Regions from separate parts of the Serratia sp. EC4 genome, predicted to be linked through region 2. Evidence: riboswitches for the same ligand, from Rfam matches in the RefSeq annotation. Region 2 holds a riboswitch; the other holds the start of a gene.

Region 1 (4,723 bases), on a different contig from region 2:
GCCGGACGTGTTCAACCACAACCTGGAAAACGTGCCGCGCGTCTACCGCCAGGTGCGTCCGGGCGCCAACTACGAGTGGTCGTTGAAGCTGCTGGAGCGCTTTAAAGAAGCGCACCCGGATATCCCGACCAAATCCGGCCTGATGGTTGGCCTGGGCGAAACCAACGCGGAAATCATTGAAGTGATGCGCGATCTGCGTCGCCACGGCGTGACCATGCTGACGCTGGGCCAGTACCTGCAGCCGAGCCGTCACCACCTGCCGGTGCAGCGCTACGTCAGCCCGGCCGAGTTTGACGAGATGAAAGAAGAAGCGATGGCGATGGGCTTCACCCACGCCGCCTGCGGCCCGTTCGTGCGTTCGTCTTACCACGCCGATCTGCAGGCCAAAGGGATGGAAGTGAAATAACGCGTAATAGTTTGTTACGCTATAGACGGCGGAAACGCCAAAAAACGGATGTCCGCAAGGCATCCGTTTTTTATTGCGCGCCATCAGACGGAATTAAACGTCTTTCTTTTCGACGCTCTGCTGAGCGGACTGACTTTCGGCGGCATTGTTGCCGGCGGACGGCGGCGTGCTGTCGTCGCCCACCGCTTTTTTAAAGCCTTTCAGCGCCGCGCCAAGATCGGCGCCGAGCGTGCGCAGTTTGCTGGTGCCGAACAGTAAAATCACCAACACCGCAATCACCAGAAGTTTGGTAATGCTGATACCTTCCATACTCACCTTCTTATCATAGAGCGCTGCGTGAACAGCGAGAAAAACTGACCTTGCCTGCGAATATTTAGCGACTTTCCTTCGGCTCGCACAACCGCAACATGTAACAGAGTGAGATCCGTCGCAGGAATGCCACGCGCCCCCGCGGCGTGAATCCAAGACTATTCTTAGTTTATCACCCGCATGCTACGCTGCCGTGATGCCTATCAGGGAGATGCCGGATGTATATTGCACCACCCATTTTCGATGCCCGAAAATCCGGCCTCAGCTTCGCCAAACGCACCTATCTGCCCCGCGTCGCCGGTCTGGGGCTCGGCTTTATCTGCGTTTGCGCCGCGCTCTACCCCTTGGCTCCGCCCACGGCGGTCTGGCTATTGCTGGCCTTTCACGGCTTTCTCTGGCCGCATCTCGCCTATCGCCTGGCCTGCCGCGCCAAAGAACCGTTCAAAGCCGAGATCCGCAACCTCTTGATCGACTCCGCCTTCGGCGGCTTCTGGGCGGCGATGATGGCGTTCAACGCGCTGCCCGCCATCGTCATCCTGTCGATGATGAGCATGAACAACATCGCTTCGGCCGGCAAAGCGCTGTTTGTGAAAGGATTGGCCATTCAACTGACCACGGCGATGCTCACCGCCGCGCTGCTCGGCTTCCCGTTTCACCCGCACAGCACGGCGCTGCAAATCTATCTGTGCCTGCCGATGATCTACCTGTATCCGACGCTGCTTGGGCTGGTGACCTACCGCACCGCCAAACGACTGGCGGAAAAGAAACAAGAGCTGCAACGCATCAGCACCCGCGATGGGCTGACCGGCTTATATAACCGCCGCCACTGGGAGCACCTGCTGCATCGCCAGTTCGACAGTTGCCGCCGCTACCAGGATAACGCCACGCTGATTCTGATGGATATCGATCGCTTCAAAACCATCAACGACACCTTCGGCCATGCTTTGGGGGATGAGGCCCTGGCGGCGTTGGCGGAAGAGTTGCTGATCGGCATGCGCAACGTGGATATCGTCGGGCGCTACGGCGGCGACGAGTTTGGCGCAGTGCTGCCGAACACCAGTGCTGAACAGGCGGGAATCGTTCTGCGCCGCATCCAGCAGCGGCTGGACGCGGTCAGCTTCAAGGAGGCGCCGCAGCTGCGGCTGCAGATCAGCGCCGGTATCGCTGACTACCACCCCGCGCTGGGCGGCTATCTTGACTGGCTGAAAGCGGCCGACGGCGCGCTCTATCGGGCGAAGCAGAATGGCCGCAACCGGCTGGAAACGGCGGCGCCGCCAGGGGAGTAACTTACTAACTTAATATCTTGGCAAAATACTTCGGCGCTTCGACAAAGCCTTCGCGCCGGTAAAACGCATGCGCCCGCTCGCGGCGGCTGTGGCAATGGACTTCCAGCCGATCGCAGCCGCGACGGTGCGCCAGCGCCTCGCCTTCCGCCAGCAGTCGCCGCCCTACGCCCGCGCCGCGCGCCCGTTCGTCGACGCAAAAATAGCTGATGCGGCCAATGTCGCCGGCCAACGCCAGCTGCGGCAGAAAATGCAACGATAACACGCCCAACACCTGCTCCCCGTCCGCCGCCACCAGCAGCGCCTCATCCGGATGCGCCAACAGTTGCTGCATCCGCTGCGTCAGAAACGCCTCGGTGCCGGGATAATCCAGCGCCGTCATTAATTCAGCGATAGCGTGCCGGTCGCTCAGACGCGCCGTTCTGATTTCCATCCGTTTTACCTCGCAGAGTGTCGATACTACAAAATAGGCGGCGTTAGGTGTAACATCCACCGGGTGCGGCGAAAAAGGCCGTGCGGCACGCTGGAGATGACATTCCTCCCTAACCGCCTTCACAGGCTGATGATGTCTACGTAACCTCTCGGAGAGAGGCGCGTAGCGTTACGCCTGTCCCTTTCCGAGCCTCGTGAATTTCTCTGATTGAAAGGTAGTTGCCCCATGTTGAGCTCTTTACTGGCCGTATTTATCGGCGGCGGCGTCGGCAGCGTTTTGCGCTGGGCGGTAAGCATGAAAATGAATCCGCTGAACGCCCACATTCCGCTCGGTACGCTGATGGTCAATCTGATCGGCGGTTTTATCATCGGCCTGGCGATGGCGATTTTCACCCGCATGACGCATCTGGATCCCACCTGGAAATTACTGATCACCACCGGGTTCTGCGGCGGCCTGACCACCTTCTCCACCTTTTCGCTGGAGGTGGTATACCTGATGCAGGATGGCCGCTTCGGCTGGGCGCTGGCCAACATGCTGCTCAACCTGGCCGGTTCGCTGGCGATGACGCTGCTGGCCTTTATGCTGGTGATGTGGCTCAACGGGCGCTAAGCCCTTAATGTTTCCTTAATCTTGCATGCGCATAATCTCATCCAGTACCCCTGACTGGATGAGAAACCGCTATGTTTAGCCTGCCGAAAACCGCCGCCGAAGCGATTGCCGTTGCGCTGTGCGTCCTGATCGTCGCCGCCTTTATCAAATCCTACCTGTTCACATAAGCGCCTTTTCCCCGCAGCACGCGTTCACCTTGCGTCTTTCCGGCCGTTTACACTACAATTGAGAATGAACGTTCACACTCAAAAATGTGAACCCGGCTCACGCGTAGCAAAGGATCGGGCAGATGCTCCCCCCCAACGACAGTAAACAGGCCAAAGTGCAGGCTCGCCGCGATCAGATCGTCGAAGCGGCGAAAACCAGCTTTCGCCGCCACGGCTTCCACGCCGCCAGCATGGCGGAGATCGCCCAGGGCTCGCAGCTCAGCGTCGGGCAAATCTATCGCTATTTCGCCAATAAAGACGCGATTATCGAAGAGATCGTCAACCGCATCATCACCAACAAGATGCAGCGGCTGGAAAACCTTGGCGATCACATCAACCTGATCGCCGGCACGTTGGCGGCGCGCACGCTGTTTCAGCAGCCGGGCGAGAGCGAAACCGATCACATGCTGATGCTGGAAGTGACCGCCGAGGCCACGCGCAACCCGGTGGTGGCCAAAATGCTCAGCGATGCGGAAGCGCGGCTGTTTCGCCACGTGTGCCACAATCTGCAGCGGCTGTATCCCCATTTCAGCGCGGAGGAGATCGCCGCGCGGGTGGAGTTTATCGCCGTCATGAGCGAAGGCACCGGTTACCGTATCCTTACCACGCAAAAAGCCGATGCGTCCCTGCTGCGCGATCTGTATCAGCAGGCCATTTCTCACCTGTTCAGGAAATCTTAATCTCCCATGACCAAACACTTAGCCAGACAACGTCTGGTGTACGCCGTCGTGCTTGGCCTGCTGGCCGCGCTGGGGCCGCTGTGCACCGATCTCTATCTGCCCGCCCTGCCGGAAATGGCGGGCGAGCTGAATACCTCTACCGCCGCCGCGCAGCTCAGTCTGACCGCCGGGCTGCTCGGCCTGGGCGTCGGCCAGCTGATTTTTGGCCCTTACAGCGACAAGCTGGGCCGTATGCGCCCGCTGTTGCTGTCGCTGATCCTGCTGCTCGGCGCTTCGCTGTGGTGCGCGCTGGCGCCCACCATCGACCAGCTGCTGATCGCCCGCCTGCTGCAGGGCATCGCCGGCGCCGGCGGCGCGGTGATTTCCCGCGCCATTGCCCGCGATCTGTACGCCGGCCATGAACTGACCCGCTTCTTCGCCCTGCTGATGCTGGTCAACGGCCTGGCGCCGATCGTCGCGCCGGTGCTGGGCGGCGTCATGCTGCAGGTGATGAACTGGCGCGGTATCTTCGGCGTGCTGGCGGCCATCGCCGTACTGCTGTTCAGCCTGTCGGCGTTGAAGCTGCGCGAATCCCTGCCGGTCGAGCGCCGCAGCCAGGGCGGTATCCTGGCGATGCTGATGTCGCTCGGCGGGTTGCTGACCCAGCGCTATTTCATGGGCCTGTGCCTGACACAGGGCTTCGTGATGGCCGGCATGTTCGCCTATATCGGCGCTTCGCCTTTCGTCTTGCAGCAGATCTACGGCCTCAGCCCGCAGATGTTCAGCCTGTGCTTCGCCATTAACGGCGTCGGGCTGAT
Region 2 (4,723 bases):
CCAGCCGCTGGTAATAGGCCGTCATCTGTTCGGCATCCAGTTCAGCGTTTTCGCTGCGCAGGCGATATTTGCCGTTGGCATAGAATTCACTTGAGGCCGGGTCCATACAAATGGCGATATCGTCTCCCGGTTGATAACCGGCTTTCTCTATCGCCTGCACGATCAGCTCCAGCGGTTGCCAGTTCGAGGCAACCGCCGGCGCGAAACCGCCTTCGTCGCCGACGCCGACCGACAGGCCTTGTTCCAACAGGATTTGGCGCAGCGCCTGATAGACTTCACTGCCCCAGCGCACGGCTTCGCGCAGCGACGGCGCGCCCAGCGGGGCTATCATAAACTCCTGAAAGTCCGCCCCTTGCCAACGGGCGTGCACGCCGCCGTTGATGATATTCATGCAGGGCACCGGCAGCAGGTTGGCGCCGATGCCGCCCAGATAACGATACAGCGGCAGTTGCGACAATTGCGCCGCGAGGCGGGCGGCGGCCAGAGAAACGCCGAGCAGGGCGTTGGCCCCCAATCGGCTCTTGTTCTCGCTGCCGTCCAGCGCGATCAGCCGGCGGTCAATCTCCTCTTGTTGGCGCACATCCACCCCGCGCAGCGCCTCATTGATCGCCGTTTTGACGCTGTGCACCGCCTCCAGTACGCCTTTACCGCCGTAACGGTGCGGATCGCCGTCGCGGTGTTCCACCGCCTCGCGTGAACCGGTGCTGGCGCCGGAGGGAACCGAAGCCCGTGCCACGACGCCCGCCGCAGTCATTTCAACTTCGACGGTCGGGTTGCCGCGCGAATCCAGGATCTCTCTGGCGGTTACGCTTTCAATCTCATAGCTCATGGGTAGTCACCTCATTCTAGGGAGTAGGCACATGCTTTATCAGCACGTCGATCGACAAATGGTTAATGAACTCGAAGCCGAAGGAGGCAAAGACGCCGAACGGACGGTTCTGATGGCCGAGCAGCAACAGATCGACCCCTTTGCGGGCAACCAGGGCTTCGACGTCTTTGAAGCGATGGATGCTGACAATTGCGCGCACCTCCAGGGGGATTGAGCAGTCTTCCACCAGACGGCTGAGCATGGCTTTGGCGGCGATCACCTCGCTGGACTGGCGATCTTTGGTCAGCGAATCGCTGAGGTAGTCCAGCTCGGCATAGTCGGCGCTGATGTGCGCCACGGTAATGCGCGTATTCATCTGCTGATTGAGGCGTTCGGCATGACGCAACAGCAGCCGGCCGTCGCGTTCATCCTGCACCAGCAGTAAAGCATGTTGGTAGAGCGGCATGACTTATCTCCCTGCGTTAGCGATCTGGCGGGTTAACCACGGTAAAACCTCTTTTTTCCGGCTCGTCATGCCGGGCAGCGACACCTGACGAATGTCGAGCACCCGGTTCGGCGAGAAATACAGGGTGGAGCGACGGCAGGTGATATCGGTGACCAATAGCGCGGCCATCGCCAGCCCGGCTTCCTGCTTCGCGTGTTCAAGCGCCTGTTGCAGCGCGGGCAACAGCGGATCGATGTCGCTCATGGCCCGCACTTCTATCTGCGACAGCAGCAGCGAGACGCTATGGATGCGATAATTCTTGGCGTCGCGCTGCAGCAACTGCGCGGCGGATTGCCCCGAAAGATCGGTTTTGGCGGCCAGCAGCCCGGCGGTGAAGGCGTCATAGTCAACGTGAGAAATTGCGCGCAACCGCGAGACCGCCAGCCGATCCTGTTCGGTGGTGGTCGGCGCGCTCAGCGCGACGGTATCGCTCAAAATCGCGCCCAGCAGCAGCGTGGCCTGGGCGGAAGAAAGCGGCATCGGCCTTTCCGCCGCCAGGATCTGCAGGATCACGGTGGCGCAACAGCCGACGGCGCGAACCCAGACATCGGGCGGGTTGCGGGTGATTAACGTGCCCAGCCGGTGATGGTCGATAACGCCGACCACATCGCTGTCGGGCAATGAGGCCGGCCCTTGTTCGACGTCGGTAAAATCGACCAGCCAGACTTTACGGTCACGGAGATCGTCTTTCAGCAGCGGAGGCGCTTGTACGCCGGCGGCGGCCAGTATGTAGCGGGTTTCCGGCGTCAGTTCGCCAAGGCGGAAAGCGACAGCCGGTTTGCCGAGGTGATTGAGCCAGTCCGCGACCACCAGCGCGCTGCAGATGCTGTCGCTGTCGGGATTCTTATGGCCGAAAACGTACAGCGGCATTTCCCGCACGGTGAGATCAGGCTGGGGCGGAAAAGGGGTAAAACGTGGGATTTCATTCATAGCGACTCCTGACATACCTGCCTAAAAAATAAAGCGAAGTTGTATATCAGGCGTCATCATCCGGTTCGAGCGAACGCGGCGGTTGGGAAAGGTGGAACACCATCACCTTGTGAACGACTGTAGCGCAGCGCGGTGGCAAACGCAACGCCCGGCAAAGCTGGCGAGAATGCGCAATCGGATTGATACTGAGTGAGTCTATGATGGACAAGGATATTTGCCGCCAACCGACGAAAACGCTGAACGGACTCACGCCGGCTATGCCGGGGCCGTCGGTGACACATTGGGAGACAACATGCTCGAACCCTGCTTCCCCGAAAACGAAGCTGAACGCCTGTCGGTATTGAATTCGCTGAACGTGCTGGATTCAAACTCGGTGGAGAAACTGGATCGCATCACGCGGCTGGCGGCGAAATACTTCGGCGTGACCATCGCGCTGGTGTCATTGATCGACCGGGATCGTCAATGGTTTTTATCGCGTTACGGCCTGGATGCCCGGGAAACGCCGCGCAATATCTCATTTTGCGGCCATGCTATCTTGCAACGCGAAGCGCTGGTGGTGCCCGATACCGCCAACGATCCGCGCTTTTTTGATAATCCGCTGGTGATTGGCGGACCGCGGATCGGTTTCTACGTTGGGCAACCGCTGCTGTCGCTCGACGGGTTGCCGCTCGGCACCCTGTGCATTATCGACAGCCAGCCGCAGCCGTTTTCCCCGGAACAACTGGCCGACCTGCACGACTTCGCCGCCGTGGTGGAGGAGTATTTGCAGAGCATTGAACGCCACGTCTATACCGAAAACCTGAAGTCCAATCTGCAACGCTCGGAAGCCCTGTTCGAACAGACCTTCGCCCAGGCGGCGGTAGGGATGGCGCTGGTGTCGCTGCAGGGGTATTGGTTGCGGGTCAATCCGCGCATCTGCGAAATGTTGCGCTATTCCGAGCGCGAGCTGATGGATCGCACCTTTCAGGACATTACCTATCCGCTCGATCTCAACACCGATCTGGAAAAACTGCAGCAACTGCTGAGAAACGAGATCAGCACTTATTCGCTGGAGAAACGTTATTTCCGCGCCGACGGCTCGATCGTCTGGGTGCAGCTGACGGTGGCGTTAAACCGGTTGCCTAACGGCAAACCGGATCATTTCATCTCGGTTATCGTCGATATCAGCGAGCGCAAGGCGGCGGAGGCCGATCTGTTCGCTCTGCAACACGAGCTGGAACAACGCGTCGAAATCCGCACGCGGGAGCTGAATGTGGTCGTCAAGAAACTCAACGAAGAGATTGAAACCCGGGTGCTCGCCGAATATCAGCTCAGCGCGGAGAAGGAACGCCTGCGCGCCATTACCGACAATATGCCGGCGTTGATCAGCCAGATCGACGGCAATGAACGCTACCTGTTCGCCAACAGCGCCTACAAAACCTGGTTTGGCCTGGAAGAAAGCCGCCTCAGAGGAATGACGGTGCGCGATTTTATGGGGGAGAACGTTTATCAGATAGCGAAACCGATGATAGACAGGGCCCTGGCGGGGGAAATGGTGAGCTTTGAAAATGAGCTCCAGACCCAAAAGGGACTGCTGATGATCCACACCACGCTGGTGCCGTGCGAAACGCAGGGGTTTTACATTCTGTCCATGGACATTACCGAGTTGAAGCGGCTGCAGCAGCGGCTGGAATATGACGCAACCCATGACATGCTGACCGGATTGACCAATCGACGCGCGTTTCTGCGCCGGTTGTCGGGCACGTTGCAGGCCTGTTGCCATCAGCGGCAGATGGCGCTGTTGTTTATCGATCTCGACGGGTTCAAAACCCTTAACGACAGCTATGGTCATGACTTCGGCGACGCGATCCTGAAGACATTCGCCACATTGCTCAGCGCCTGCGCAGGCGAGCACCACAGCGTCTCGCGCCTGGCCGGTGACGAGTTCACGGTGATCCTGTGGCCGTTGACGGATCCGCGGCGCGAGGTCAGCGAATTTTGCGAAAACGTGTTGGCGCAACTGGCCAAAATTACGCAGATCGGGCCGCAGAAGGTACGGCTTTCCGCCAGCATAGGCGCGGCCATTTCTCCACGCGGCGATGTGACGGAGGAGATGCTGTTGACCCGCGCCGACGGCGCGATGTATCAGGCGAAATCGGCCGGAAAGGGCACTTATGCCATCTGCGAGCTGTGAGCGTGCAACGGTGGCGGTCTCAGGGTAAGCTGTTTTTTCTTTTCCTGTAAGCAGAACTCCGGATTTATTGCATGGCGTCCAATCATCAACATACAGACTGGCTCGAACTGCGGCGCGATGACGAAACGGGTATTGAGAGCGTCAACGCCCACTTTCAGGGGCATGCCTACGATCCTCACGATCATGATGAAATGCTGGTGGGCGTCACGCAGCAGGGCTTGCAGCGTTTCAATTGCCACCGCTCGCTGCACACCAGCCGGCCGGGGCGCGCCATGCTGATCGAGCCGGGCGCGGTGCACGATGGCCA

Evidence for each region. A riboswitch is a leader RNA that binds a small molecule or an ion and turns the genes downstream of it on or off. The one in region 2 is predicted to bind fluoride.
Region 1: it holds a riboswitch for fluoride, as region 2 does, so the genes downstream of both, crcB (fluoride efflux transporter CrcB) here and ACP39K_RS00935 (DHHA2 domain-containing protein) in region 2, are expected to answer to the same signal.

The regions. Positions count from the first base shown of each region.
Region 1 is NZ_JBNIDE010000002.1:260,909-265,631, reverse strand. It holds gene lipA (lipoyl synthase) at 1-406, shown strand, start outside; gene tatA (Sec-independent protein translocase subunit TatA) at 500-715, opposite strand; gene ACP39K_RS07880 (diguanylate cyclase) at 934-2,001, shown strand; gene ACP39K_RS07875 (GNAT family N-acetyltransferase) at 2,006-2,431, opposite strand; fluoride riboswitch at 2,515-2,577, shown strand; gene crcB (fluoride efflux transporter CrcB) at 2,657-3,040, shown strand; gene ACP39K_RS07865 (TetR/AcrR family transcriptional regulator) at 3,330-3,926, shown strand; gene ACP39K_RS07860 (multidrug effflux MFS transporter) at 3,933-4,723, shown strand, end outside.
Region 2 is NZ_JBNIDE010000001.1:201,422-206,144, forward strand. It holds gene eno (phosphopyruvate hydratase) at 1-829, opposite strand, end outside; gene ACP39K_RS00930 (adenine nucleotide alpha hydrolase family protein) at 846-1,274, opposite strand; gene ACP39K_RS00935 (DHHA2 domain-containing protein) at 1,278-2,243, opposite strand; fluoride riboswitch at 2,284-2,359, opposite strand; gene ACP39K_RS00940 (diguanylate cyclase domain-containing protein) at 2,536-4,416, shown strand; gene ACP39K_RS00945 (AraC family transcriptional regulator) at 4,488-4,723, shown strand, end outside.